Regions from separate parts of the Paraburkholderia sp. GAS42 genome, predicted to be linked through region 1. Evidence: predicted binding sites of a transcription regulator. Region 1 holds the regulator's gene; the other holds the start of a gene.
What was found. The regulator FNR, encoded in region 1, switches genes on or off when oxygen is low (the NO sensors DNR and NnrR bind a similar motif). The targets are predictions, from matches to a motif close to TTGATNNNNATCAA.

Region 1 (3,409 bases):
GCGCGCGATGGTGTTCGACGGCAGCTCGAGTCTGCTACGCGACATGCAGGTGCCGGATCCCGCACCGGCCGCCGGACAATTGTTGATCGACATTCGCGCTTGCGGGATTTGCAGGACCGATCTGCATGTCGTCGACCGGGAATTGACCGATCCGAAGCGGCCTGTCATTCCCGGGCACGAGATCGTCGGCACAGTCGCCGCGCCCGGCGCCGATGTCACGGGATTCGCCGTCGGCGACCGTGTGGGCGTGCCGTGGGTCGGGCGAACCTGCGGACATTGCCGCTATTGCCTCGCTCACCGCGAAAATCTGTGCGATGAGCCGGGATTTACCGGTTACACGATCGACGGCGGCTACGCGGAGCGTACGGTCGCCGATAGCCGTTACTGCTTTCACCTGCCGCCTCAGTATTCCGACGTGGAAGCCGCGCCGCTGCTATGCGCCGGCCTGATCGGCTACCGAACCTTGAGCATGGCCGGCGACGCGCAGCGCATCGGCATCTACGGATTCGGCGCGGCGGCCCACATCGTCGCGCAGGTTGCGCGGCACCAGGGGCGGACAATCTATGCGTTCACGCGGCGAGGCGATACGGCCGCACAGCAACTCGCGCTCAGCCATGGCGCAACATGGGCCGGCACTAGCGACGACACGCCGCCCGAGCCGCTCGACGCCGCGCTTCTGTTCGCGCCGGTCGGCGCGCTTGTACCGCTTGCGCTAAAGGCGGTGGCGAAGGGCGGCATCGTGGTGTGCGGCGGAATTCACATGAGCGACATCCCGTCGTTTCCGTATGCGTTTCTGTGGGGCGAGCGGCGGGTCGTATCGGTCGCCAACCTGACACGCGAAGATGGCGTCGCCTTCATGCGACTCGCCGGCGAGACGCGTCTCGAGATCGAAACGACGCGCTATCCGCTCGGTGACGCCAACCAGGCGCTTGCCGACCTGCGCGAAGGACGGCTGACAGGCGCCGCGGTGTTGACGGTCCGTTAAGGTCGCATCAGGAAGCACGGCGCTGAAAGCGCCTCGCTGTGAGTTCCGGCATCGGAGGGAACCGGCCCGGCGGCCCGGTCCCCGATCGACTTCATACCCGCGCCAGTCCGTCCAGATCGAGAATGTGAATCTGCTTGCCACGTGTCTCCACCAGACCTTCCCGCTGGAACTTCGAGAACATGCGGCTGACGGTTTCGAGCTTCATGCCGAGATAGCTGCCGATCTCCTCACGCGTCATGCGCAGATAGAACTCGGCGGGCGAATAACCGCGTGCTTTCAGCCGGGTGGACAGGTTCAGCAGGAAGGCGGCGACGCGCTGTTCGGCGGACATCGTGCCGAGCAGCATCATCAGCACCGATTCCCGGACGATCTCGCTGCTCATCATCCGGTGCACATGCTGCTGGACGCCTTTGGCTTCCCGGCAAAGCGATTCGAGCAGGTGGAAGGGAATGATGCAGACATTGCTGTCCTCGATCGCGATCGAATCGCAGCTGTGGTGGCCGGTGCTGACGCCGTCGAGTCCGAGCGCGTCGCCCGCGAGATGGAAGCCGGTGACCTGCTCGCGTCCATCGCGATGCATGACGATCGTCTTGAACGAGCCCGCGCGCACGGCATAGATGCTCTGGAACGAATCGCCCGTGCGGTAGAGCGCTTCACCCTGCTTCACCACGCGTGTCGAGCAGATGATCGCGTCGAGCCGCAGCAATTCGAGCGGCGAGAGACCCTGCGGCATGCAGACAGAACGCATCGCGCAGGTGGAGCAGCGCGACGCCGGACGTGTCGCGTCGGCGTGGGCGCCTGCCGCGTTGGGCGCGCGGGATACCGCCGGGATGTTGCGGGCAGGCGGCGCGTCGACAGGGTATTCGGCAACGTCAGACATGATCTGCTCCTCTTCACTCAGTGGCGCCAGCAACACGCTCGCGCGCGATTCTCTCAATCGTGTCTCGCGCCAACTGGAATTCGCTGGTCTTGTCGAAGAAGTAGTGCGCGCGACGGCCATGCAGGCTTCGCGAAACGACGCATCCGAATGGTTGGTCAGCACGCGTGCCGACAGCGGCGGCGACACCCGGCACGAACACAACCCTAGCCACCACACCGGGTCGCTGCCCGAGTGCGGCGATACGCGGCCGTTCCGGCTGCGTGCGAGCGCTGTGAGCCTTATTGTGCACTGCCATGCGGGTTCGCCTGACCGGGATCTTTCCACGTGGAGCGATGTCAATGCGGAGAGGGGAGAAATTCGTCTGAGGCCCTCGCCTGAGCGGCGCGGATTGTACCTCCCCTCATTTTGCCCGCTTTACCCGTGGTGTGCCAGGCGAAACAGCGAGTAGCCTGTACAGGATCTGCCCGCCCGGCCGGGACAGCGCCCGACGCTTGATCCGCGTCAAGTCTACGTCCGTGACTGGCGGTCACACTGAAACCTCGCACGCGGCCGCGACGGTCGCGCCATCAACATGAGCGGGCGTAAGCCCCGGAGGCGGTCATGTACAAGCGAATTTTCACGGCGATCGACGGCAGCGGCTGCGCGCGGCTTGCGCTCGAAGAAGCGATCAGGCTGGCGCAGGTCACGAATGCCACGGTAACGGCCGTTTGCGTCGTCGAACACGCGGCGCGACTCGTCGATGTCGGGGAGGGGGTCCTCGACGACGATCCCACGAGCATCGAGGCGTCCGAACGGGCCACCGCCGCGCTGGCCGAAGCAGACGAATGCTTTCGAAAGGCCAACGTGCAGGGCGTGGCCCGCGCGATCGACGCCTGGGGCGAAGACATCGCCAGCGTGCTCTCGCGAACGGCCGACGAGTGCGAGGCCGAACTGGTCGTCATCGGCACGCACGGCCGCCGGGGCTGGCGGCGGATGCTGATGGGCAGCGTCGCCGAATCGCTGGTCCGGCTGACGAGCCTGCCAGTCCTGCTCGTGCGCTTCGACCCGGAGGCTGAGCCGCCGATCGGCGCGAGCGCGGCCCCGTAAGGGTCGCAGGTCGTGGCAGGCAAGTTTCGTCCGCCGGGGGGGGGCGCCAGCGACGCTGAACGTCATCGTTCCGCCGATACCGGTCGCCTCGCCCGAAGCGGCCGGCCGCCGGTCCGGACTGTCGTCCGTGCAGCCAGGGAGGCGGACCTGATGCTCGATGAGCCCGTGTCGATCACCACAAATGCGCGTGTTCGCATGAGCGCGTCAGTGCGACATCAGCACGGGCAGGGTCATCGACTGGAGTACCGAGCGAGTAACGCCGCCCATCACGAGTTCCTGCCAGCGGGCGTGACCGTACGCGCCCATCACCAGCAGATCGCTTCCGCCATCGGCGGCGTGCGACAGCAGCGCTTCGCCGATCGGGTCGGCGTGCGGCACGACCAGATTTTTCACTTCGACCTGGACGCCATGTCGCGCAACGACCGCCGCGATCTCCGCGCCGGGAATCCGGCTACCGG
Region 2 (3,409 bases), on a different contig from region 1:
AAGGTCGCCGCCAGCTTCCGCCGACCGATCACAAAATCCAGGGAGGAGAGATGCTCAGGTTGGCGCTGTGGGCCATATTGGCCGTGCCGGTTTTTCTGGTTGGCCAGCTTGTCGTATTAGCCCTGCTTCTCATCATCGTAACTCTGAACTGCCTCGATAGACTCACGGCACCGCACGCTAAGCGGATCTCTGGCGCCGCTTCGAAGGAGTGACGTCGCGAGAGACTGGTGCGCCAACTTGTGCCACGGGCAATATGCCGCGGTCGTCTATTGCGGTGGAGGGATTGAGGTGGCGCTTAAGTCTGGCCGATGAACGCGCCCACAATCGTACAGGCAGATTTGTCGCCCTCGCAGTATGGTTGTTTTCAGGCCGACAGCGGCTCTCGAGCCGTGCGTTCAGGCCGCATCAACCCCTTAATGAGCGACCTTTTTTGTACAGCAAGGCAGTACGAAAATGAACCTTTTCGGTCGCGCTTGCTGGCTAGGACCGGCTCTGCCTCTCGGCGATGCGCGTCACTAAAGCGACGACCAATCAGTGACGAGCCTTCGTCCCCAGGTTGGGACCGGCTGGAGAACGTGGATGCCAGCGCCAAACGGGCCTGCGCGCTGTCGTGAATGATCGGCACCGCGCCACGAATGCCAGAGACAGGCGCTCCATGTCCGAAATCAATACCACCCCGTACGGCCCGGTCGATGCTGCTGCTCTGCGAGCGGTGGAATCGACGTTCGAAACCACGCAACTGTTTGCGGCTGTCGATTCGCTTGACGTATTGCGCGCCCCTCGTTGCCCTCCAGTTTGATGGGGAACATTACCCGCGCCGTTTCGTATGTGTGAAACCGCACGCCTGCCTTCAACTTTCTCTGCGCGCCGAGCCTGGATAGCTCATATGCTGACCAGATGGCCCGACCACTGATATTTTCAATCCGCTCAGCCTGACGAGAACGTCCATGAAAAAGATATTTGCTCCCCGGATTTCCGCGGTCGCGCTACTTGCCGCCGCTGGCATCGCCCTGATCCCAGCCCTCACACAAGCCGAGGATGGCGCCCGCATTGCCGGGCAGATTTGCTCTGGCTGCCACGGCGTACACGGGCGCAGCGAATCGCCGATGTTTCCGAAGCTCAACGCCCAGACACCTGAATACATCGAAGCCCAGCTCAAGGGATTCCACGAACACGCGCGTGGCGAAACCGCTGCCCGCGATTACATGTGGGGCATGGCCGCACTGCTGGACGAGGCAGCCGTCAAATCGCTGGCCGATTACTACTCGCATCAGGCCGCAACCCGGGGCGCGGCGGGTGACCCCACCTTGATGGCCAAGGGGCAGGAAATCTTCGAACACGGCGTGCCGGACAAGGGCGTGCCGGCTTGCGCTTCATGCCACGGCGCGCAGGCCCAGGGGGCCGGTACGTTTCCGCGCCTCGCAGGGCAGCATCAGGAGTATCTGCTGCATCAGATCGAGGTTTTCCAGAACGGTACCCGCGGCAACGCGCCCGTGATGACCGCCGTCGCGCATACGTTGAGCGCCGACCAGGCCAAGGCGGTTGCGGCCTATCTGCAATCCAGATAAGCAGTTGCCAATTTATGCGGTCGACGGGCGCTGACCCCATGCGCCACCCTGTCCGCACAGCCGTTGATCTCCATCAAGGCTGTGGCGTTAGTGCGCTTTGATGTCGAGCGGAGGATGACTAGCATTAAGGTATCGGTGCAGCTTCCTGCTCATGCCACGGGCGTGAAGCTGCAAATCGATTCGCCAATGCTTTTCGTGTACTGCTGCGGAGTTTGATATGCAGTCTCTGGGACCACGTAATGCCATAACCGTCATCCTTCATGAACACGAGCAGATGTCGACCGTTATGGGGGCATGCGGCGCTTTGTGGGTCTGCTGGCAGCAGGTACGCCCGCTCCGGGCCTCATGGTGTTACGGGCGATGCTTTATTACATCCGCGAGTACCCTCAGCAGGTGCACCATACTAAAGAGGATCGTTACCTGTTCACGCCGCTGCGGGATCGGACAGATGAGTTTGACTATGTCCTTGCGGAACTGGAGTCACAGCACGCTCGAGGTGACATGAAGTTGAGAAATATCGAGCACGCGCTGACCCGGTATGAACTGAAGGGTGCCCCTGCACTTCGGGAGCTACGAGCCGTGGTGGATGAATATGCAGAGTTCTATGCAGACCACCGGTGAATGGAAGAGACGTTGATTTTGCCGGCCGCCAGACGTCTTCTGACAAAGGAAGACTGGGCGGAGGTCGACGCCGCCTTTGGAGCAAATCGCGATCCATTCGTCGGGGTAAAACTTGAAGACGATCTCGGCAAATTATTCTCGATGATCGTCAATACGATCCCGGAGACGGAAAGTTAGCAGTTCGGTTGCGCTTTTCGACGGGCGGCCGGTCACGTGATGCAAATGCGGATCAGCGGGATCCGTGGCCGCGTAATTGAACAAAGAGTTCTTTTGAGCACCAAACGCCGACGCGGGAGGGGATACGCAAGATGCTCGTCACTTTCACCTGGAACTGCGGCACGCAAGCGTGCCGACTTATGTTGCCAGTTACCTCTTTCCGATCCTGTTGCTGGCGTATGAGGTGCATAGGGTGGGCAGGTGGGTCTTCGACTACGGGATGAACTTCGCGAACTTCAGGTTCATGGGCTACGAGTTTCTGCTGATGCTTGTGTTCGTTGCGCTCCAGGTCGTCTTTGAAGGCATTTTCCTGATTGGGGCGTGGATGAGCCGGGATCACGATTTCGAACATCGGGTCGCGAATCTCCTCGCAGGCCTCGGCTGTTCGCTAGTCGTCATCGGTTTCGACCTGGCTTTGCAGTACGCGCTGTAGCGCGAGTTCTGCGGGGTCGGCCAGGTCCGCTTTCAGCAACGCCGACTGTCTCGTTATGGTCGACCAGAGGCTGTCGTGCCTGCCCGAATTGAATAGCCGTGTGGGTGTCTGGCTCCCGCATCACACATCAGTTGATCAGAACTTGTACTCCGGATTCTTTGGATCGAATACCGAGTCGTCGAAATGTTTCGGCGTCACCTCCGTGAACGAAAACTTCTCCAAGAGTTCCTTATCGTTGTCCCACGCTTCGCTCGTGCGAAAAAAAGGTTGCCGCAAGTCGAGGCCGAGCCGCTCCTTCTTTGCATAGAAGTCGGGCCGACCGGTAGGTGTTTCCCACGTGAACGCCACTACGCGCGCACCATGATCGTTCAGCACCTCGATCTCCGAGGGCTTCTCGACGCCGGCCGCGCGATACTTCTTCAGTTCAGCCAGAAACAGATCCGTGAAATAGTCTATACCCAGTTCACGCACGGTATGGTTCGACTGCGCCTTGACGCGAGCGCCATCGATTGGTACCCACAACGACACGAGGTTGAGGATCCCACCCGGATGCGCGTAAAGCTGATCCGGG

Region 2: the regulator FNR is predicted to act here: its motif matches at 1,632-1,645, upstream of P3T16_RS31370 (hemerythrin domain-containing protein).

What each region holds. Positions count from the first base shown of each region.
Region 1 is NZ_JBNDML010000015.1:26,917-30,325, reverse strand. It holds gene P3T16_RS21675 (zinc-dependent alcohol dehydrogenase family protein) at 1-985, shown strand, start outside; gene fnr (fumarate/nitrate reduction transcriptional regulator Fnr) at 1,077-1,865, opposite strand; gene P3T16_RS21665 (hypothetical protein) at 1,879-2,160, opposite strand; gene P3T16_RS21660 (universal stress protein) at 2,466-2,951, shown strand; gene P3T16_RS21655 (universal stress protein) at 3,156-3,409, opposite strand, start outside.
Region 2 is NZ_JBNDML010000030.1:45,081-48,489, reverse strand. It holds gene P3T16_RS31375 (c-type cytochrome) at 948-1,568, shown strand; gene P3T16_RS31370 (hemerythrin domain-containing protein) at 1,863-2,189, shown strand; gene P3T16_RS31365 (hypothetical protein) at 2,190-2,366, shown strand; gene P3T16_RS31360 (hypothetical protein) at 2,536-2,838, shown strand; gene P3T16_RS31355 (DUF1571 domain-containing protein) at 2,974-3,409, opposite strand, start outside.